Regions from separate parts of the Allobosea sp. 29B genome, predicted to be linked through region 3. Evidence: riboswitches for the same ligand, from Rfam matches in the RefSeq annotation. Region 3 holds a riboswitch; each other region holds the start of a gene.
What was found. A riboswitch is a leader RNA that binds a small molecule or an ion and turns the genes downstream of it on or off. The one in region 3 is predicted to bind cobalamin.
Positions count from the first base shown of each region.

Region 1: another riboswitch for cobalamin. It lies ahead of GV161_RS04645 (class I SAM-dependent methyltransferase); the one in region 3 lies ahead of GV161_RS15860 (ABC transporter substrate-binding protein).
Region 2: another riboswitch for cobalamin. It lies ahead of GV161_RS06805 (TonB-dependent receptor); the one in region 3 lies ahead of GV161_RS15860 (ABC transporter substrate-binding protein).

Region 1 is NZ_LR733817.1:963,361-971,057, reverse strand. Features, by position in the region: gene GV161_RS04665 (ribonucleoside-diphosphate reductase subunit alpha) at 1-2,002, shown strand, start outside; gene GV161_RS04660 (ribonucleotide-diphosphate reductase subunit beta) at 2,159-3,280, shown strand; gene GV161_RS04655 ((2Fe-2S) ferredoxin domain-containing protein) at 3,286-4,068, shown strand; partial or broken gene GV161_RS04650 (cobalamin-binding protein) at 4,093-4,209, shown strand; cobalamin riboswitch at 4,296-4,498, shown strand; gene GV161_RS04645 (class I SAM-dependent methyltransferase) at 4,719-5,477, shown strand; gene GV161_RS04640 (TonB-dependent receptor) at 5,474-7,633, shown strand; gene GV161_RS04635 (ABC transporter substrate-binding protein) at 7,641-7,697, shown strand, end outside.
Region 2 is NZ_LR733817.1:1,375,046-1,382,742, forward strand. Features, by position in the region: gene GV161_RS06780 (NUDIX domain-containing protein) at 1-210, shown strand, start outside; gene GV161_RS06785 (hypothetical protein) at 327-1,223, shown strand; gene GV161_RS06790 (PLP-dependent cysteine synthase family protein) at 1,293-2,408, opposite strand; gene GV161_RS06795 (AI-2E family transporter) at 2,506-4,893, opposite strand; gene GV161_RS06800 (GntR family transcriptional regulator) at 5,035-5,790, shown strand; cobalamin riboswitch at 5,837-6,037, shown strand; gene GV161_RS06805 (TonB-dependent receptor) at 6,157-7,697, shown strand, end outside.
Region 3 is NZ_LR733817.1:3,253,482-3,261,178, forward strand. Features, by position in the region: gene GV161_RS15835 (NAD(P)-binding domain-containing protein) at 1-627, opposite strand, end outside; gene GV161_RS15840 (threonine aldolase family protein) at 726-1,778, opposite strand; gene GV161_RS15845 (LysR family transcriptional regulator) at 1,932-2,852, opposite strand; gene GV161_RS15850 (amino acid ABC transporter substrate-binding protein) at 3,080-4,096, shown strand; gene GV161_RS15855 (aconitase family protein) at 4,171-5,877, shown strand; cobalamin riboswitch at 5,917-6,127, shown strand; gene GV161_RS15860 (ABC transporter substrate-binding protein) at 6,334-7,371, shown strand; gene GV161_RS15865 (iron ABC transporter permease) at 7,368-7,697, shown strand, end outside.

The sequences.
Region 1 (7,697 bases), 2.3 Mb from region 3:
CGACCGCTATTTCCTGCATGTCCGCGGCAACCGCTTCGAGCTGCCGCAGGCCTTCTTCATGCGCGTCGCCATGGGCCTCAGCCTGCGCGAGATCGACCGCGAGGCACGGGCGATCGAGTTCTACGGTCTGCTCTCCTCCTTCGACTTCATGGCCTCGACCCCGACCCTGTTCAATTCGGGCACGCTGCGGCCGCAACTCTCCTCCTGCTTCCTGACCACGGTCGCCGACGATCTCGACGGCATCTTCAAGGCGGTGAAGGACAATGCGCTGCTCGCCAAATATTCCGGCGGTCTCGGCAATGACTGGACGCCGGTGCGCGGCCTCGGCGCCCATATCAAGGGCACGAATGGCGAGAGCCAGGGCGTCGTGCCGTTCCTGAAGGTCGCCAACGACACCGCCATCGCGGTCAACCAGGGCGGCAAGCGCAAGGGCGCGGTCTGCGCCTATCTCGAGACCTGGCATGTCGACATCGAGGAGTTCCTCGACCTCCGCAAGAACACCGGGGACGACCGCCGCCGTACCCACGACATGAACACGGCGAACTGGATTCCCGACCTGTTCATGCAACGCGTCGAGGCTGGCGCCGACTGGACGCTGTTCTCGCCGGACGAGGTTCCCGACCTGCATGACCTCTATGGCAAGCCGTTCAAGGCCGCCTACGAGGCCTATGAGGCGAAGGCCGCCGCCGGCCAGATCAAGGTCTTCAAGCGGGTGAAGGCGGTCGATCTCTGGCGGCGCATGCTGACCATGCTGTTCGAGACCGGCCATCCCTGGATCACCTTCAAGGACGCCTGCAATCTGCGCTCGCCGCAGCAGCATGCCGGCGTGGTGCACTCCTCGAACCTCTGCACCGAGATCACGCTCAACACCTCGGCCGACGAGGTCGCGGTCTGCAATCTCGGCTCGGTCAACCTGGCGGCGCATGTCAGCGGGGAGGGGCTCGACCAGGCGCGGCTTAAGCGCACGGTGACGACTGCGATGCGGATGCTCGACAATGTCGTCGACATCAATTTCTACACGATCCCCGAGGCGCGCCGCTCGAACCTGCGCCACCGCCCGGTCGGCCTCGGCCTCATGGGCTTCCAGGACGCGCTGCAGACGCTGCGCCTGCCGGCTGCGTCCGAGGACGCGGTCGCCTTCGCCGATACCTCGATGGAGGCGATCAGCTTCCACGCGATCTCGGCCTCGGTCGACCTCGCCGCCGAGCGCGGCCGCTATCCGAGCTTCGAGGGCTCGCTCTGGTCGAAGGGCATCCTGCCGATCGACTCGCTCGACATTCTCTCGGATGCCCGCGACGGCGATGTCGAGCTTGATCGTTCCTCGACGCTGGATTGGGAGAGCCTGCGCCAGCGGGTGAAGACCACCGGCATGCGCAACTCGAACACGATGGCGATCGCGCCGACTGCGACGATCTCGAACATCGTCGGCGTCTCGCAGTCGATCGAGCCGTCCTATAGCCAGCTCTACGTCAAGGCGAACATGTCGGGCGACTTCACCGTGGTGAACGCCGGACTGGTCCACGACCTGAAGGCGCGCGAACTCTGGGACGAGGTGATGGTCTCGGACCTGAAATATTATGACGGCAAGGTCAGCCAGATCGACCGCGTGCCTGCCGATCTCAAGGCACTCTATGCGACCTCGTTCGAGATCCCGACCGAGTGGCTTATCCGCGCCGCCGCGCGCCGGCAGAAATGGATCGATCAGGGCCAGTCGCTCAACCTCTACATGGCGCAGCCCTCCGGCCGGAAGCTCGACGAGGCCTATCGGCTGGCCTGGCGACTCGGTCTGAAGACGACCTATTACCTGCGCGCGCTCTCGGCGACCCATGTCGAGAAATCGACGCTCAAGGGCACCGACGGCAAGCTCAACGCTGTCTCGGCGACGGTGCCGGTGGCTGCCAAGACGGCCGCTCCGATCATCGTCGATATCCCGCTCGAGAACGGCATGGCCGTGCCTAACGCCTGCTCGATCGACGATCCGACCTGCGAAGCCTGCCAGTAACAACCGCCGTCATTCCACCTCCCACGTCATTCTTGGGTGAAGCGAAGCGCAGACCCGAGAATCTCCGGCAAGACGAGACGTTGGCACCTCCTTTGGCGAGAGATGCTCGGGTCAGGCCCGAGCATGACGCCCTTCAATTTCAGAACGGAACATCACATGCTCGACTGGTCCGACACCAAGCCGGTGCCCGCCGCCAACCCCGCCATCCTGACCGCCCCCGCTCCCGAAGCCACCGGCCTTGGCGAGATAGACCGCAGTGGCGGGCGCGTCAGCGTCGACGAGAAGCGGATGATCAACTGCCGTGCCGACGTGAACCAGCTCTTGCCCCTGAAGTATAAATGGGCCTGGGAGAAATACCTTGCCGGCTGCAACAACCACTGGATGCCGACCGAGGTCTCGATGCAGGCCGATATCGCGCTGTGGAAGTCGAAGGACGGGCTGACCGAGGACGAGCGGCGCATGCTCAAGCGCAATCTCGGCTTCTTCGCCGCGTCCGAGAGCCTCGTCGCCAACAACATCGTGCTGGCGATCTACCGTCATCTCACCAACCCGGAATGCCGGCAGTATCTGCTGCGACAGGCCTTCGAGGAGGCGATCCATACCCACACCTTCCAGTACATCGTCGAGAGCCTCGGTCTCGACGAGGGCGAGCTGTTCAACATGTATCGTGAGGTGCCCTCGATCACCGACAAGGCGGCCTGGGCGCTGAAGCACACGCAGAACATCGAGGACCCCGACTTCCAGACCGGGACGCCCGACAACGACCAGGCGCTGCTGCGCGACCTGATCACCTTCTACGTGATCTTCGAGGGCATGTGGTTCTACACCGGTTTCGCGCAGATCCTCTCGCTCGGCCGGCGCAACAAGATGGTGGGGATCGCCGAGCAGTACCAGTACATCCTGCGCGACGAGAGCATCCACCTGAACTTCGGCATCGACGTGATCAACCAGATCAAGATCGAGAACCCGCATCTCTGGACCAAGGCCTTCCAGGACGAGGTCCGCGGCATGATCCGCGATGCGGCCGAGCTCGAAGCCGCCTATGGCCGGGATACGATGCCGAGAGGTTTCCTCGGCCTCAATGCGGCGCTCTGCGAGCAGTACATGCACTTCATCGCCAACCGCCGCTGCGGCCAGCTCGGGCTCACTCCCGTCTTCGCCGAGACCGAGAACCCGTTCCCCTGGATGAGCGAGGCGATGGACCTGAAGAAGGAGAAGAACTTCTTCGAGACCCGCGTCATTGAATATCAGAATGGCGGCGCGCTGAGCTGGGAGTGAGGCAGGTGAGCCAAGCTGACGATATGTCGCCGCCCGCGCCGGCCACGGTGCTGTTGCTCGCGCGCTCGGCGATCACCGCGCCGCCGCTCAAGGAGATGGAACGGTTGCGCGCTGCGCTCGCGCCGCGCCCCGGCGTGCATGAAGCCCTGTTCGCCTTTTCCGAGCAGGGCTCGCCATCGCTGCGGCACGCGCTCGACAAGCTGGTCGCCGCCGGCTGCGACCGGCTGGTCATCCTGCCCATGCTGATCCCGGCCGAGCCGAATTTCCAGGCCTGGCTCACGCGCACTTTGACCCGTTGGCGCTCGCGCGACGAACGGCCCTGGCCCGCCATCGAGATCGCGACCTTGCTGCCGAACGAAACGAGCCTCATCTCGCTGCTCGACTTGGCGCTTGCGGCCGAGCGGACCGAGCTTTCTCTCGGCTCCGCCAAGGTTTCTCCGGAAGGCTCGCTCGTGCCGGCACAGAAGCGGCGCGTGCTGGCCTGCATGGGCGGCCCCTGCAATGTCGCGGGAGCCGAGGTGATCTGGGGCCACCTCCGCAACGAGCAGGATCGCCTGTCCCTGCGGACCTCCGGCGATGGCTGCATGAGCGCCAAGACGAGCTGCCTCGGCCCATGCAATCTGGCGCCGGTCGTGCAGGTCTGGCCCGAAGGCACCAATTATGGCGGGGTCGATGAGGCCGCGGTCGACCGGATCATCGCAGAGCACATCCTCGGCGGCTGCCCGGTGGCGGATCTCGCCTATGAACCGACCGGCAAGAAGCAGTTCTTGCGAGCCCGCAAAGCCTGAAGCCGTCATGCAGGACAAGAGGCCGTGACCAGCTGCTTTCCTCCGCGACGCATCGTCTGCCTGACCGAGGAAACGGTCGAGACGCTCTATCTCCATGGCGAGCAGGAGCGGATCGTCGGCGTCTCCGGCTATACCATCCGCGCCGACGGCTCGATGCGATCGTCAGCGCCATCCACAGCCTGCGCGGCGATGCCGACGTAGCGGGTTGACGCCACAATCCCGCCATATAGGTTGACGCGCGTCGAGGTCTTCGGAGTGATCCGAAGCTAAGAGGGAATCCGGTGCGGCATCGATCGCCCAATCCGGAGCTGCCCCCGCAACTGTAAGCGGTGAGTTTTCGACCCTAACGTCACTGGCGCCAAGCGCTGGGAAGACGGTCGAAGGCGCTGATCCGCGAGCCAGGAGACCTGCCCCGACGGCGTATTGATGTCGCGCGGGCGGGGTGTCCGGCGGATCGCAGCATGTCCGGCCGCGATTGCTGCCGTATCTGCCGCGCTTCCGAGCAGCCCTGTTCCGCACAGCGAGGGGCTGACGACGATGACCATGCACCTGGGACTGCGCTGCCGCCATTGGCGCCAGGCGAAGCCGGCGACGCTTGTGGCCGACAAGATATATTGTAATGATATAACATATCATTCATAGGCATAGGCATGCCTGCTGCTCTTCCTCTCTCCACTCGGGCGAATGCCAGTTCGCTCGATCCTCTCGCGCTCTATGCCAGTGCGATCGATACCTCCGACTATGCGTCGCGCGTGGCGCCGCTGATCCGACAGCTGGCTCCGGGGATCGCCGATCTCGTCGATGTCGGCGCAGGCGGCGGCCAGCTCGGCGCGGCCATACGCGGCGAAGGCGCGGCCTGGACCGCGATCGAGCCGTCACCGGTGATGCAGGGGCGTCTCGCGCTCCGAGCCGAGCGGCCCCAGATCATCCCGCTCAGCTGGGATGATGAGCGCATTATCTGCGAGCCCGCCGACACGGTCCTCGCGGCGACGATGCCAGGTTATTTCCACGATCCACTCGCCTTCCTCGCGTGCTGCCGCCGCTGGGCGCGCCGGCAGATCGTCTGGGTCGTGCCGGCGCAGGCGACTCCGAAGGGGCTGATCCTCGCCGCCTGCCTGCCGCACGACTGGCATGGCGAGGACGAGACGCCGGGCATCGATCTGGTGCTGCCGCGGCTCGGCTCCGACCTGCCCGACCGGTCCGATGCGACGGACTGGACCTTCTCGCTGGTGCTGCCGGACCTTGCCGCCTTCGCGGCGTTCCAGGCCGACCGTCTGGGCTGGACGCCTGGCGATCCGCGCCGGCCTCAGCTCTTCGAACACCTCCACAAGCAAGCTGTGCCGACGCCGGCCGGCTTTCGCCTCTCCTGCCATCGCCGCTCGGCCATCCTCGTCTGGAACCTGTCATGACCCGCCCGACTTCCCGCAAGGCCTGCCTGCTTGCCGTGACCTGCCTGACGGCGAGTGCCCCTGCCCTCGCCCAGACCGAGATCAAGCTCGATGAGCTCGTCGTGACGGCGACGGGACGCCCCGAACCGCGCAGCAGCATTCCCGGCACTGTCCAGGTCATCGACGCCGCGCAGATCGAGCGCACCCATGCGCAGTCGCTCACCGACCTGCTGGCCGAGAATGCCGTGGGCTTCTTCAGCCAGTGGACGCCCGGGCAGACCTCGATCAACATCCGCGGCGGTGCCACCGACGGGCAAGGCAAGGACTTCCGCAGCCAGGTGCTGGTGCTGATGAACGGCCGGCGCGCCGGCACGGCAAACCTGTCCAAGCTGTCGACGGCCGATGTCGAGCGCATCGAGATCATCCGCGGCCCGTCCTCGGTCGTCTATGGCAGCCAGAACATCGGCGGCGTGATCAACATCATCCTGAAGACCGGCCGCACCGCGCCAGGCACGATGATCGAGGGAGCCGGCGGCTCCTGGGGGCTCCTGCAGGGCAAGGCCCAGACCGGCGGGCTCTATGACAGCATCGACTACTACGCCGGCATCTCCGGCGGCACCCGCGACGACTACCGGTCCGGCCGCGGCGGCTCGAAGATGGAGAACACCGGCTGGAAGCGTCTCGGCGTTGCCGGCGCGCTCGGCCTGCAGATTAATCCGGACCACCGCATCGAGACGACGCTGCGGACCGACGGCATCTACGATGTCGGTTTCCGCGGCTCCGGCGCCAACACGATCAGCCAGGAGGATCGCTACAACAACTCCTTCGACGTCACCTATCGGGGACAGCTCCCCGGCGGACAGTATCGCTGGATGCTGCAGGGCTATGCCGTGCAGGATGTCGACAATTTCCGCTGGGCCTCGCCGGTCATCCGTGGCGGCACCGGCTTGCCGGCGGCCGGCACGGCGGCCGATTACAACCGGCGTGAGCTGAATGTCATCGGCACGCGCTTCCAGCCGAGCATGACGCTCTGGGCTGGCAACGACCTGCTCGCCGGCTGGGATTGGGAGCGCAGCACCCTGCGCTTGACCCGTGACCGCATTGGCGTTCCCGGCAATCCGCTGACGCCGGTCTCGCCGCAGGACAACAACCAGTCCGAGACCGTCAACGCACTCTATGTCGAGGATTCGCAGAAGCTCTTCGACGACCGCGTCACATTGCGCGCCGGTGTGCGCCGGACTTTCGGCACGACCAGCTTCGAATACACGCCGAACCTCGCCGGCCAGCGCCCGCGCGAGGTCGACTATCAGGCGACGACCTATTCGACCGGCGTGACCTTCAAGGCGACTGACCGGCTGACCTTCCGCGTCGGCTACGCGACCGGGTTCCGGGCGCCGACCGCGACGGAGCTCGCAGCGGACTTCAACACGCTGGGCGGCGGGCGCATCTTCGGCAATCCGTCGCTGAAGCCGGAAACGAGCGAGCAGGTCGAGGCCGGAGCCGCCTATGCCGGAGAAGGCTGGCGGCTGGATCTGGCGATCTTCCAGAACGTCATTTCCGATCGCATCATCACGCGCGCCCGGCCGGGCGTGGCCAACACCTCCGATTATGCGAACAACTCCGGCGATGTCGTCGTGCGCGGCGTCGAACTGCAGACCGATGCCGATATCCTGAAGTTGGCGGGATATAGCGACACGCCCTGGCGCTGGTCCGTGTTCGGCAACGGCGCCTGGAACTTCGGCATGGAGGACAAGGGCGCCGCCGTCACCGCCAACAGCCGCAAGCCGGAGCGCATGTACCAGTACCAGGCGGCGATCGGCACGCGCCTCGGCCAGAGCGGCGTGCAGTATCCGTGGTCGGTGCAGGTCTCGGGCACGCTCTACGGGCCGATATGGTACAACACCGAGGAGAATCTCGTCGCCACCGCGGAGCCGAACCGCGACTGGATCCACCGCAAGAGCCCGTTCTGGGTCTGGAACGTGCGTGGCGAGGTCGAGATAGCCAAGGGCGTGAAGCTGTTCGCGCTGGTCAACAACCTCTTCAACAAGAACGAGCACCCGATCTTCATCGGCCTCGACAAGAGGCCCTACAAGCTCGACTCCCGCTTCGCCAATGGCGGCTACGGAACATCGATGCCGGGGCTTGAGGTCCAGGCCGGCCTGCAGGCCAGGTTCTGATCGTCTGATGACGCGCCTGCGCCGGCTCGGCCTGATCCTGGCACTGATTCCCGCGATCTGCTCT
Region 2 (7,697 bases), 1.9 Mb from region 3:
GACAGCCATGAGGTGCCGGGCAATCCACGCCGCAGCGAGCCGCCACACATCCATCATGACCTGCAATATCTCTTCATCGCCGATCCGGCGCTGCCGCTGATCGCCCAGGAAGAGGAGGTCCACGCGGCCGCCTGGAAGCCCATCGCAGCTCTGGCGGAGATCGCGCCGGTCGCGTTCGCACGCTTGCATGCGTTGAACGCCCGGGACTGAGCGGCTCGCTGTTGCTAGATCGCAACAATGTAACATTATGATCCCGCGATCGATCATCCAATGTTGCAACTCATTTGCATTTACGTAGAGTCGATTCGCCAACAGGATCGCCAGCTATGCTCAGGCCCGCCGCCTTCGCCCTTGCCGTCTCGGGCCTGCTCTCGCCCGCCTTCGCCGCCGACCTGCCCTCACGCAAGGGCGCCCCGGCCGCGCCGCCGGTGCTTTCGGCCTGCAGCGAGAGCGAGGGCATTCCGACCGACGCCTTCGGCTTCACCACCGGCTCGGATGTCGCCGATCCCGGCTCCTTCGGCGCCAGCCTGACCTATAATGGCGGCTTCGGCGTCCGCGACGGCCGCCAGGCCGCGCATGGCCTGCAGTTGCAGGGCTCCTATGGGCTCTTCCCCTGCTTCGAGGTCGGCCCCTACCTCCTCGGCGGCTACACCGACGCCACCATCGGCGGCAGCAAGGCGGACAATCGCAGTGCCGGTGCCGGCGTCGAGATGAAGTACCGCTTGCTCGGCCGCGACCTGCACGGCATCGGCCTCACCGTCATCGTCGATCCCAGCTTCAACCGCACCGATCCGACCGGTGCCAGCAACTTCACCACCTACAACACCGGCTTGCGCATTTTCGCCGACAAGACGCTCGTCCCCGGCAAGCTCTACGCCGCGCTCAACTTCTCGCATGACCTGACCTGGACGGGCCCGAGCTCCTATCTGCGTTCCTCGACCTTCACGGTCGGCGGCTCGCTCGCCTGGCAAGTGCTCGACGGGCTCTATCTCAGCGGCGAAGTGCGCCATCAGCGCCGCCACAACGAGCTCGGCTTCGGCAAGGAAGCGGGCTACGCCACTTTCGCCGGCCCCGGCATCTTCTGGCAGGCGAGCAAGCAGCTCGCCATCTCGGCCGCCTACAACGTCCAGATCGCTGGCAAGGCCAAGGGCGTACCGGGCGATCTCGACATCACCAATTTCAGCCAGCACCTGCTGAAGGTGAAGGCGGCCTACAGCTTCTGAGAGCATCAGACCCAAAAGTGGAATCCACTTTTGGGACCAATCTGATGCTTCGACAAAAGACGGTTCACCTCACGCCTCTTCGAGCGGGCACTCCAGCCGCTCGCCGGCAAGGACAGCCTCGATCCGACGCTCGTAAGGGGCGGGCTCGAGCCCGCGTTCGGCCAACCAGCCGGCATCGTAATAGGTCCGGAGATAGCGCTCGCCGGAATCGCAGATCAGCGTGACCAGCGAACCCTGTTCGCCCTTTGCCCGCATCGCATCGGCGAGCCAGCACAAGGCGAAGAAATTGGTCCCGGTCGAGCCGCCGACGCGGCGACCGAGCCGGCGCGAGAGCACGTTCATCGCCGCGATCGAAGCGGCATCCGGCACCCGCACCATACGATCGATCACCCCGCAGACGAAGGAGGGCTCGACCCGCGGCCGCCCGATGCCTTCGATCAGCGACGGCCGCTCGCAGCAGCAATCGGCATCGGCGGTGCGATAGCCGTCGAAGAAGGCCGAGTGCTCGACATCGGCGACGCAGAGCCGGGTGGCATGGCGCTTGTAGCGCAGATAGCGCCCGAGCGTCGCCGAGGTGCCGCCCGTGCCGGCGCTCATCACCATCCAGGCCGGCACAGGATGGGGCTCCTTGCCCATCTGCTGGAAGATCGATTCGGCGATGTTGTTGTTGCCACGCCAGTCGGTCGCCCGTTCGGCATAGGTGAACTGGTCCATGTAGTGGCCGCCGAGCTGGTGGGCGAGCGCCTCGGCCTGCGCATAGAGCGTGCGTCCGTCGTCGATGAAATGGCAGGTGCCGCCATGGTGCTCGATGGCGGCGACCTTCTCGGCCGAGGTCGAGCGCGGCATCACCGCATAGAAGGGCACGCCGATCATCCGGGCGAAATAGGCCTCAGACACCGCCGTCGAGCCGGATGAGGCCTCGATCACCGGCGTGTCCTGGCGGATATGGCCATTGCACAGCGCATAGAGGAAGAGCGAGCGCGCCAGCCGGTGCTTCAGGCTCCCGGTCGGATGGGTCGATTCATCCTTGAGATAGATGTCGATGCCTGCAAGCGCCGGGCAGTCGAGCTTGAAGAGATGAGTGTCAGCCGAGCGGTGCTGGTCGGCTTCGAGCGCAGCGATGGCACGGTCGGTCCAGTCACGGGAGCAGGGTTTCCGGACTGAAGGAGAAAGCTCGGCATCCATCGCGAAGACCTGTGCGCAAGGGCGGATAGGCCATTATGCGCAAGCCCGCCTCCGGGGCCAGCGTCGAACCGTCCTTGCGATGGCTGGCCATCCGATCTTACTCCGGCACCGGCTGGCCGACCGTTGCGCTCGCTTCGGATTCCGCCTCGGCCGGCGGCTGTCGCGAGCCGTCGGCACTGGTCCGGCTGATCGTCTCGACGACATCGGCCGCGAGCTTCTCCAGCAGCTCGCGCTCGCGCGGATCGAGATTGCGCGCTTCCGCATCGAGGATGCAGAGCGCTCCCAGCACATGGCCGGCGGAGGAGCGCAGCGGCGCCCCGGCATAGAAGCGCAGGCCCCAGGTCTTGGCGACGGGATTGTCTGTAAAACGCGCATCGCGCTCGGTATCGGAGACGACCAGCGTCTCGCCACTGGCCACGACATGCTCGCAGATCGCCGCCCGGCGTGGCAGGATCGGCCGCCCGGCCGCGTCCCGGCCGAAACCAGATAGTTCCTTGCTGCCGCCGATGACGATCTCCTGCTCGGCATCGATCGCCGAGATCATCGCCACGTCGACATCGAAGGCATCGGCCGCGCGCTTGGCGATCGCATCGAGATCGTCACGCAGCGCCTCGTCGAGGAAGCCCGTACCGTGGAGCGCCGCCAAGCGCTCGGCATCGTCGGCCGGCATCGCTACCACAGCCGGTTCGCTCGCCGTCTCGGGCAACAGGCGCTGGACCCGGCCGATCGTCTCCTGGATCGAGGCGGCGATCTCGTCGGCACCGATCTCCTTGCTCGCCTCGCCCGCCAGCCTCTCGGGCGGCACCGTCCAGAGAACCACGATGACCGTCAGCTCCGGCCAGCGCTGCCGCAGGCGCCGGCAGAACTGCCGGGCGGCGTTGTCGGGCTCGCCGCTGAAATAGTTGAGGCAGACGATCGGCACCCCGTCGAGATCGAGCCTGGCGACCGAGCCCGTCGTGACATGAGCGATCCTGCGCACCTGCGCGGGGACGCCTTCGAGGTCGAGCGCATGGGCCAGCATCTGCGCGGCGATCCCGTCGATCTCCCATTTGCCGCCGATGCAGACCACCTTCGGAGGCAAGCCCTCCGCAGCCGCGACCGGGTGCTCCTCGCGCAGCTCCTCCAGCAGCGCCTCCATTCCCTCCGCGATGCGCAGCCGGTGCGCCGCAGTCGCCTGGCGACCATAATCGTCGCTGGCGAGGCGCAGCACCGCGACGCCGACGGTGTCATAGAAGGGCACCACGGAGAGCGTCTCGATCTCGCTTTCGGCGATCTCGATGGCTTCGTCGACATCGCCCGCTAGCAGGCGCTGGTAGATGCGTTCGGTCGGACTGAGCACCGGCACCGAGCCGAGCAGCGTGTCGAGAAACTGCAATTGCGGCAGCGTCTTGCCGAGGACCAGCAGGCAGACCGTCAGCGGCGTCGACAGGATCAGGCCGACCGGGCCCCAGAGCGCGGTCCAGAACGTCGCGGCGGCGATCAGCGAGATCGCCGAGAGCCCGGTGCTGGTGCCATACAGCATAGGTTCGACGATGTTGTTGCTGATGAGCTCAAGCCCCGCGATCAGCGCCAATGTCCACAGCACCATGTGCCAGCCGGGGTCGACCGCGAAGGCGAGCGCCAGCGGGAAGACCGCGGAAATCAGCGCGCCGACATAAGGCACGAAGCGCAAGACAGCCGCGACCACGCCCCAGAGCAAAGCGCCGGGCACGCCGATCAGCCACAGGCCGAGCGCCAGTGGGATGGCAAAGGTGGTGTTCACCACGAGCTGCATCAGAAGGTAGCGGCTGATCCGCCTGCCGGCATCCTCGATCGCATCGGTCGAGCGGTGCAGGTTACCGCCGAGGATGCGCAACAACCGGTCGCGCAGGTCGGTCCGGTCGAGCAGCGCCAGCACCACGAAGACGAGAATGATGCCGGCCGTCGCCAGCGGCTCGAGTGCCCGCCCGAGCCAGACCAGAGCCACCTGCAATTGCGTGCCCGGCGCCGGCACGATCTCGACGCGCTGTGCCCCGGCGCCCTGCACTGACTCCACTTCCTTCTGGAGGGAGGCGATCGCGTTCAGCGCACCATCGAGCATCCCCGGCGCCCTGAACTGCGCCTTGAGATCGTTGAGCTTGTTATGGATCGTCGACTGATAGCTCGGCAGTTGCTCGCCGAGCGAACGCAGCTGCGTGCCGAGCACGAGGAAGAGCCCGGCCAGCAGCACCAGCACCACCGTCATCACTGCCGCGATCGCGACCAGCTTCGGCACGCCGCGCCGCCGCAGCCACATCACCGGGGGATTGAGCGCGAAACCGATCAGGAAGGCGAAGGCGAGCGGGATCAGGATGTCCTGGCCGTAATAGAGCGCTGCGATGATCACTGCCGCCGAGACGAGCGTCGCCGCCACCTTGACGATGTCGGCGCCACCCAGATCGCCCGCGCCGATGCCACCCACCTCCGGCTGGACCGCTCTTCGGCTCGGAGCCGGTGTCGTTGCCATGCGCGAAGCCCCCCGGCCCCCTATTGGGTCGCCTTAAGAACGTGGGACGGACCACCCGGTTCCGCCTGCGCCCCACGCCGCATTGCGAACTGCAAGCTCCAGGCGCTAAGACGAAACGATCTTCAACCATTGGTGTCGGCGATGGCGCGGGAAGAGGCCGGAAACGGCGCATCGGACAAGGCTGGGATGATCTGCCGGGCGCTACGCCGCGCGATCATCGAGCGCGCGCTCGAACCCGGGGCGGCCTTGCCTGAGGACGCGCTCGGCGAACGCTTCGGCGTCAGCCGTACCCTGGCACGCCATGCGCTTGCCCAGCTCGCCGCCGAAGGTCTGGTCGAACTACGCCGCAACCGCACTGCCGTGGTGGCAACACCGAGCTGGCAGGAGGCGCGCGACACCTTCGACATCCGCATCGAGCTGGAGCGCCTCGTCGTGCGCCAGCTCGCCGGCCGGCTGAGCAAGGCGCAGCTTGCGGCCCTGCGCGCCCATGTCGACTCGGAGGATGCGGCGCGTGGCGGCCCGGACGCGATATCGATCCGGCTCGCGACCGAGTTCCACATCCTGCTCGCTGAGATGACGGAGAGCCCGATCCTGATCCGCTATGTCAGTGAGCTCGCCTATCGCTGCTGCCTGATCCTGTCGCTCTACAGCCGGCCGCATTCCTCGGAATGCGGCATCAACGAGCACCGCCTGCTGATCGACGCGCTCGCAAGCGGCGACGTCGGAAAAGTCACGAGCCTGATGCACCACCATCTCGATTCGGTGGCGGAGCGCGCTCTGGTGGCGGAAGCCAAGCCGCGCGGGCGCGACATCATGGCGATCCTGGCGCCCTATGCGGAGGCGCCGGCGGAGCCCGCCAGGACCGCACGCAAGCGCTCGCTCAAGGCCGCGGAATAGCCGCTCGCGAGGGTGAACGGGCGAATTGACGCTGCCGCATTTCCGCCCTACTCGTGAACGCGACGGTTCCCTCACGGGATCAAAAGGGAACGCAGTGCGGATGGCTCGGCCATCTCATGCTGCGGCTGCCCCCGCAACTGTAAGCGGCGAGCCTTTCGCCATACGCCACTGGGACCTCGGCCCTGGGAAGGCGGCGAAGGGCAGCGACCCGCGAGCCAGGAGACCTGCCGTCAGCCGTGGTCACACGCGAACACATCGGCCGGGGTGCGCTGATGGGTGGTAGAACTGCGCGCGCCCGGTTTCGGGAGTGGGTGGGGACATCTCGTTCGCGGTGACGTGCCACTGACGTTACCGCCGAGGTTTCCCGTGTTCCGTTTGCCAAAGCCCGCCAAGAGCGGGCATTCGCCCCTTGCCCTCTCCCTGCTCGCCGCCTCGACCATGTTGATATCGCTCTCTGCACTGGCGCAATCGGGCGAGAAGCCGATCGCGCTCGACGAGATCGTCATCAGCCCGACCGGCGTTCCGACCCCGGCCAGGGAGATCGCCAGCTCTGTCACCGTCGTCACCGCCAAGGAGATCGAGCGCCAGCAGCGCCGTACCTTGCCGCAGGCGCTCGCCGCCGTGCCCGGCCTCAACCTCGTCCAGACTGGCGGCCCGGGCGGGCTGACCTCGGTCTTCATGCGCGGCACCAACTCGAACCACGTCAAGGTGCTGATCGACGGCATAGAGGTGAACGACCCCTCGACGCCGAACCGTTCCTTCGATTTCGGCCAGATGCTCACCACCGACATCGAGCGGATCGAGGTGCTGCGCGGCCCGCAGAGCGGCCTCTATGGCGCCAACGCGCTCGGCGGCGTCATCTCGATCACCAGCAAGCGCGGCGAGGGCCCGCCCAAGGTGACGGGCTCGGTCGAGGCGGGCTCCTACGGCACCTTCAACCAGAGCGTCGGGCTGAGCGGCGGCAATGACCGCTTCGACTACGCCTTCAACGTCAGCCATTTCCGCTCGGATTCGACCCCGGTGACGCCGCCGAACTTGGTTCCCGCCGGCCGCCGGCGTAACCCGAGCTCCTACGACAACTGGAGCTATTCCGCCCGCCTCGGCGCCAGGCTGACCGACACGCTGAGCGTCAACTGGGTCGGCCGCTATATCGACGGGCAATTGCTGTTCACCGGCGATTCCGGCTTTCCGAGCCTGCCGAACAGCTTCCGCTCGAGCCAGAACTACCGCCAGGCCTTCACCCGCGGCGAGATCGTCTGGGATCCCTTCGAGGGCCGTTTCGTCAACCGCTTCGGCGTCTCCTACAGCAATCAGGACCGCTCGAACCGCACAGCCAACGCGGCAGGCATCCTCGGCCTGCCGACCGAGAACCTCGGCGAACGCACCAAATACGACTGGCGCGGCGACCTGAAGCTCACCCAGAGCCAGACGCTGGTGATGGGCCTGCAATATGAGAACGAGCGCTTCGACACCTCCGCCAAGACCGTTTCGAACGGCAATAGAGGCGCCTTCGTCGAATTGCAGTCGAACTGGACCGACCGCTTCTTCACCGTCGCCAATATCCGCTACGATGACGACGACAAGTTCGGCGGCCACACCACCTATCGCATCGCACCGGTCTTCATCGTGCCAGGCACCGACACCAAGCTGAAGGCGAGCTACGGCACCGGCTTCAAGGCGCCGACGCTGAGCGAGCGCTTCAGCGATTCACGCCCGGCCTTCAACTTCTACGGCAACCCCGATCTGAAGCCAGAGGAAAGCCGCGGCTGGGATGTCGGCTTCGAGCAGCCGCTGCTGAACGGGCAAGTCAATTTCGGCGCGACCTGGTTCCACAACGACATCGACAACCTGATCCTGACCAACGCCACGCGCACCTCCTATACGAACATCGGCCGCGCCACGACCAA
Region 3 (7,697 bases):
CTCGGTGAGGGCGCTCGTCGTCGCCAGCGCCTTCAGCAGCGAGCGCACATAGGTGGCGGCGGCCGGGTGCTCGACGCCCTGTTCGGCGGTCCAGCCGATCAGGGCCGCCTGCAGGGCGAAATAGGGCGACATGAACGCGCTGCACGGCCAGATCGCGGCAAGTGCGGCCTCGTCCGGGACATCGACGATGTCGCCGAGCCCGTCGAAGAGCGCCCGCGCCCGAGCATCGGGTGGGCACAGCACGATCGGCCCCTCGCAGCGCTCGATTGCCGGTATCGGCAGGACCCGCGCCACTTCGGCGGGAGCGCAGCGCTCCTTGATCTCGGCGATCGAGATGCCGGCGAGGCAGGACAGGACGAGCTGGTCGGGCCGGAAGCGCGTCCCGCTCAGCGCCTCCTGGAGTTGCGGCGGCCGCACTGTGACGAACACGACCTCACTCGCCGCGACGACCTCGGCATTCGTGGTCCAGCGATGGATCTTCTGATCGCCCGCTGCCAACTCCGACGACAGTCGCTCCGAACGGGGCGAAAGCTGGACCTCCAGCTCCGGCCAGCGCCTGCGCAGGCCTAGGATCATGGCTTTCGCCAGGGTGCCGACGCCGATGAATCCAATCGAGCGCACTGTCATTGAGTTTTGCTCCGGGAGAGAATGTCGTCGCGCGTTGCGGGTGATCTCGGTCTAGAGTGAAGCAGGCTGTCTCGCCGGAAGGCGACAGGACAGGACCTCTAGGCGGCCAGGGCTTCTCGCATCGCCCCCAGTGCCGTGTCGATATCGGCTCGCGACACCCCGATATGCGTCACCGCCCGCATCACGGTCGGGCCGAAGAGACCGCCGCCGCCCATGCCGACATCCCTGGCCTTTAGGGCCGCGACGATCTCGGCTGGGCTTTTCCCACTCCCGGCGACATCGAAGAAGACGATATTGGTCTGGACCTCGCCCGCCGCCAGCCTGATGCCGGGCAGGGCAGCCAGGCCCTTGGCCAGCGCCCTGGCGTTCTCGTGGTCCTCGGCCAGTCGCTCGACATGGTGGTCGAGCGCATAGATGCCGGCGGCGGCCAGGAAGCCGGCCTGCCGCATCGCGCCGCCCCAGCGCTGCTTGAGACGCCAGGCCTGGCGGATGAAGTCGCGCGAGCCGGCGAGAACGCCGCCGACCGGGCCGCCGAGACCCTTGCTCAGATCGATCCAGGCGCTGTCGAACGGGCCGGCATAGTCCTTCGCCGAGACGCCGGAGGCGACGACGGCGTTGAGTAGGCGCGCGCCGTCCATGTGGAGGACGAGGCCAGCTTCGCGCGCCACTGCGACGATGTCTTGGATGGTTGCTAGCGGCCAGATTGCGCCGCCGCCGAAATTCGCGGTCTGCTCGACCGAGACCAGCCGCGACTGCTGGAGGTAGCGGCTTTCCGGCCTGATCGCGCGCCGCAGCGTCTGCGCATCGAAGATGCCGTTCTCGCCCCGGATGCCGCGGACCATGACGCCGGCGAGCGCCGCAGGGCCACCCCCTTCCGAGACCATGATGTGCGCGCTCTCGTGCACGATGATCTCGTCGCCTGGGCGGCAATGGACCGCGAGCGCGATCTCGTTGCACATCGTGCCCGACGGCAGGAACACCGCCTCCTCCTTGCCGAGCATGTCGGCGACGCGGGCGCAGAGATCGAGGACATTGGGGTCCTCGTCCTTCTGCTCGTCGCCGACCTCGACCGACATCATGTAGCGTCGCATGCCGTCGGTCGGCTTCGATTTCGTATCGCTGTAGAGATCGATGAACGCCGACCGGTGCATGGTCTTCCTCTCCTGATCACGGTCCTGCCTTGTGATCATCGAGCCCGGCTCGAAGTCTTCCCGTGGCGGCTACCGGCCTTCGGATTGCTAGCGGCCGAGCCTTCGGCAGACCAATCGAAAATGGCAGGCAGTCCATACGTTATCGATATGGCTTCAGGCGTTCAGATGGGCTTCGCAGCGTGCCAGATAGTCGTCGCGCACGGATTTCAGTTCGGCCACGAAGAGCTCGATCAGCGGCGAGGAGGGGCGGTGCCGCGCCCGCAGCAGCGTCGAATGGAACGGCCCCCCGGCCGAGAAGCGGCGCATGACCAGGCCGGACGAAACATAGTCCAGCGCCGTCAACGGGTTGATGATCGCAACGCCGGCGCCGCGCAGCGCCATCGCGCAGGCCGCGGCGCTGTTCGAGGTCTCGATGACGAGCCGTCTCTGCACGCCGACAGTCTCGAAGGTGCGGTCGAGCCGTTTGCGATAGGGGTCGTGGTTGATCATGAAGATCGAGCTGACGCCATCAAGGTCGGCGGGGTCGATCGCGCGTCGGCTTGCGAGCGGGTGGTCGCCGGCCATCACGCAGACTTCGGCCGGCGCGCAGAAGGTTTCGTGCTCCACACCCAGCGACGTCATGTCGTAGGCGGCAATGCCGAGATCGAATTTCTGGTCGTTGATCAGTTCGCCGATCCGCCAGGACACATGGGTTTCGACCGTCAGGCTGACGTCGCCATGCTTCCGGACGAAGGCGGTGACGACATCGGCGATGAAGCCTTGCGAGAAGGCGGGTGCGCAGACGATGCTGATATTGCCGTTCTGGAAGTCCTTGAGGGTGGCTGCTGCCCGCCGCAGATGGTCGAGCCCCTTGAAGACCGTGTTGACCTCCTGGGAGAGCGCGAACGCGTAGGCGGTCGGCACGAGGCGCCCCCGGACCCGGTCGAAGAGCTTGGCGCGGGTCGCTGATTCCAGCTGCTTGATCGAGCGGCTGACCGCCGGCTGCGAGGTGAACAGCATCTCGGCCGCCCCGGTGACGGTGCCTGCCGCCATCACCGCCTTGAAGCACTCGATCATTCTCAGATTGAGGTCCATGCGAGAGCAGGTCCCATATCAGAATCGTATGGATGGCGGTCGGTTTTTTATTTGTGAGCCGCGAAGGCCGGATGTCAAATGCCGGTACTGGGCATCGTCATGTGGCGGTCGGGAGATACTGCTGAAGGCATGCAAGGTAAAGTTGAACGCCACGATACCGGTGAAATTCGACAGCAACGGTTCGCAGAAACACGCCGTTGGCGAGATAAGAACATCAGGGGGATTCTATGAAAGCTGCATCGGCTTTGGTGGCGCTGTGCATCACTATTGGTTTCTGGCCCGCCTCGGGGCAGGCGCAGACCCTCGAGCGGATCAAGGCCCGCGGCAAGATCATCTGCGGGGCGAGCCAGGGCGTGCCCGGCTTCTCGCTGCCCGATGCCAACGGCGTCTGGAAGGGCTTCGATACCGACATGTGCCGCGCCCTCGCAGCCGCGATCCTGAACGATCCGATGAAGGCGGAGTTCATGTCGCTCTCCGCCAAGGATCGCTTCGCGCCGCTGCAATCCGGCGAGGTCGACGTGCTGACGCGCACCACGACCTGGACGATCGCGCGCGACAGCCTGTTTGGGCTGAACTTCACCGCGGTGAACTACTATGACGGCCAGGGTTTCATGGTGCCCAAGAAGCTCGGCATCGAGAAGCCAGAGCAATTGGCCGGAGGCTCCGTCTGCGCGACGCAGGGAACCAGCAACGAGATGAACCTCGCCGACTTCTTCCGGTCGAAGGAGCTGAAATTCGAGCCGGTCGTCTTCGCGACCAATGACGAGGTCGTCGGCGCCTATGAGGCCGGTCGCTGCGATGCCATCAGCCTCGACGTCTCCTCGCTCGCCGCCATCCGCCTGAAGTTTCGCACCCCGGACGAGCATGTGATCCTGCCCCAGCTGATCTCGAAGGAGCCGTTGGGAAGCTTCGTCCGGGCCGGCGACGACCAGTGGTTCCGTATCGTCCGCTGGACGCAATTCGCTCTGCTGAACGCCGAGGAGCTCGGCGTCACCAAGGCGAATGTCGACAAGATGGTCGATTCCAAGGTGCCCGATATCCGCCGGCTGCTTGGCAGCGAGGGCAATGCCGGCGAAGGGATCGGGCTGAGCAAGGACTGGGTCGTGCGGATCATCAGGGCCGTCGGGAATTACGGCGAATCGTTCGAGCGCAATCTCGGCAGCGAGAGCCCGCTGAAGCTGGCGCGCGGCGCCAATAATCTCTGGACGAAGGGCGGGCTGCAATACGCGCCTCCCATTCGGTGATATCAACCGCGGGGAGGGCCGGAGTACGCGCCGGCCCCGACCCGGTCCCACAACCGCCTTCGTCGATCCGCGAGATGACTCCAGCTTCGAGACAGGACAATGGGATCGCGGTCGTTGCCGGGGTCGCCGCCGGACCGATCGTCGCTCTTGGCGAGCCCTTGAGCTTCTGGGGCGGCGTTGATCCCGCCACGAGCACGGTGATCGACGTGCACCATCCCGCCCATGGCGCCTCGCTTGCCGGCGCAGTGGTGTTGATGCCGACCAGCCGGGGCTCCTGTTCGGGCTCCGGCGTGCTGCTGGAGCTGGCTCTCTCCGGCAAGAGTCCCGCCGCGCTGATCTTTGCCGGCGCCGAGGACACGCTGACGCTCGGCGCAATCGTCGCTTCCGAGATGTTCGGGCGCCGCATCCCGGTCATCCGCCTCGCCGAAGAGGCTTTCGCCATCCTCTCCTCGGCGCGGCATGCGGTGATCGCGCCGGATGGCGTTTCGGCCGATGGCGGGCGGGTGCGCATCCCTCTCGCTGCGGCGGCGGATGCGGGGCTGCTGTTGTCTCCCGCTGATCGCTGCATGCTCGACGGCAAGGACGGGATCGCTGCCCAGCAGGCCATGCGCATCCTCGTCGCCATGGCGAGCCAGCAAGGAGCGACTGGGCTCCTCGATGTGACGCGCGCCCATGTCGATGGCTGCATCTATGCGGGCCCGGCCAATCTGGTCTTCGCCGAGAAGATGGAGGAACTGGGCGCGCGCGTCCGCATCCCGACGACGATGAACGCGATCTCGGTCGACCATGCGAACTGGCGCCGCCAGGGCGTCGCGCCCGAATTCGGCGAGCCGGCGTCGCGCCTTGCCGAGACTTATGTCCGCATGGGCTGCCAGGCGAGCTTCACCTGCGCGCCTTATGCACTGCCTGAGCCGCCGGGCTTCGGCGAGCCGATCGGCTGGTCCGAATCGAATGCGGTGATCTTCGCCAACTCCGTGCTCGGCGCCCGCACCGCCAAGCACCCGGACTTCCTCGATTTCTGCATCGCCGTCACCGGCCGCGCCCCGCTCGCTGGCGCTTTTCTCGACGAGGGACGCCGGGCGCGCCGGACGGTCCGGGTCGAATTGCCGGAGGATGCGGACAGCGCAGCCTGGCCCCTGATCGGCTACCTTGCTGGCCTGGCCTCGCCCGACCTGATCCCGTTGATCAAGGGCCTGGCGAAGACGCAACCGACACGGGACGATCTAAAGGCGCTCTGCGCCGCCTTCGGCACGACCTCGGCGGCGGCAATGCTCCATATCGAGGGGATCACGCCGGAAGCGGACAGCCTCGGCGGCGCCCCCGAGGACGAAGTCGTCATCACGCGCGAGCATCTTGCCGCGGGCTGGCGCAAGCTGAACGAGGGGCCCGCGGACGTCGATCTCGTCGCCATTGGCAGCCCGCATGCCTCGCTGGACGAATGCCGGGCCGTCGCGGAGCGCCTCGATGGCCGCTCTGTCGCGGCTGCGCTCGCCGTCATCATCACGGCCGGGCGGGAGGTCGTCGCCGCGGCTGAAGTCGATGGCACGATGGCCAGGCTTGCGCAGAGCGGCGTCGCGGTCATTCCCGATCTCTGCTGGTGCTCGATCACCCGCCCGGTCTTCCCGGAGCAGGCGAAGGTGGTGCTGACCAACTCCGGCAAATACGCCCATTACGGGCCGGGGCTCTCCGGCTGCGCCGTCAGGCTGGGGACGCTCGACGACTGCATCGAGGCTGCGCTGACGGGTATCGCTCCCGCGCGGCTGCCCGCCTGGCTCGCCTGAGCCATCGGTTGGCAGGCTTGACCCTGCGGCACGGCCTTATAGGGTGACCGCGATCGAGGTTCTCCGGGTTGCTCCCGGAGCTAAGAGGGAATTCGGTGAGGCGTATTCCGCCAAAGCCGAGGCTGCCCCCGCAACTGTAAGCGGCGAGCTCTCCGTCCATCGTCCACTGGCGCTGATCGCGCCGGGAAGGCCGGGCGGAACCGGCATCGACCCGCGAGCCAGGAGACCTGCCCCGGTCGTCGAAGACGTCTTTCGGACGGGGTGTTCCGGAGCTGTGTGTCGATGGCGGCGATGCCCTCCATCCATCCACGCCCCCGCGCAGTTCCCCGCCTGCCATCTCGGGGAGCGATGAGACCCATGTTCACGAACACCGTCCGCGCCGTCGCGCAGAGCTTGACGGCTGCGCGCCGACCCTTCTATCAGAAATGCAACATTGTTACATTAAAGGCTTGTCCCGTGCCGGCTACCCGCCATCTCGCCCGCCTGCTGCAAGGACCGGTTGCAGCGCTCCTCGGCACTCTGTTCGCGGGTGCCGCCTTGGCGGCGCCGACGCAATATCCGCTGACCCTCGAGAATTGCCGGGAGAGCGTGACTTTCAATGCACCGCCCAAGCGCGTCGTCGCGATCGGCCAGACCCAGACCGAGATCCTCTATGCGCTTGGCCTCGGCGACCGTGTCGTCGGCACCGCGGTCTGGTTCTCGCCGGTCGCCAAGCCCTATGAGGCGGTGAATGCCAAGGTGAAGCGTCTCGCCGACAACGATCCGAGCTTCGAGGCGGTGCTCGCCCAGGAGCCCGATCTCGTCACCGCGATGTTTGAATGGCATGTCGGGCCCAACGGCATCGTCGGCAAGCGCGATCAGTTCGCCAAGGTCAAGGTCCCGACCTATGTCTCGCCGACCGATTGCGTCGGCAAGGACAATTCCGGCGCCGGCGACGGCGTACGCACCCAGATGTTCACGATGGAGCTGGTCTATCGCAACATCCGCGAGTTCGGGCAGATTTTCGACGTCTCCGACCAGGCCGATGCGCTCATTGCCGAGCTCAAGGCTCGTGAAGACAAGGCGGTCCAGGCCGTGGCGAACGTCAAGGCCAAGGACGTGCCGGTCGTAGTCTGGTTCTCCAGCCGGGATATCAAGGGCGACGGCTTCATGGCCGGCAAGAACGGCGTGCCCGCCTACATCCTGTCGAAGCTCGGCGCCCGCAACATCATCGCCACCAATGAGGAATGGCCGCTGGTCGGCTGGGAGAGCATCGCCGGCGCCAACCCTGCTGTGATCGTCACGGTGAAGATGGATCGCCGCCGCTTCCCGGCCGATGACATCGAGAAGAAGCTCGATTTCCTCAAGACCGATCCCGTCGCCAGCAAGCTCGATGCGGTGAAGAACCAGCGCGTCGTCATCCTCGACGTCGGCGCGACCCGCGCCGGGCTCGACACGGTCGACGGCATCGAGACGCTCGCCAAGGCGATCGCCGGCTTCGGCCTCGCTCCTTGAGCCACGCTGCCCACGGCCCGAACTGGCCGGCGCGGATCGCCATCGCGTTGGCCTCACTCGTCGCGCTCACCGTCTCGGTGGCGCTGGCGGTGACGATCGGCGAGATGCGCATTCCGTTCGACACAGCGCTGCGGGCGCTCGGCAACGGGCTGTTCAGCCTCGACTTTCCGGTCAGTGCGATCCAGCAGGGCGTGATCTTCGATTACCGGCTGAGCCGGGCGCTGATGGCTGGCCTGTGCGGCGGCGCGCTGGCGCTCTCGGGCGCGATCCTGCAGGCGCTGCTACGCAACCCGCTGGCGGAGCCCTATGTCCTCGGCATTTCCGCC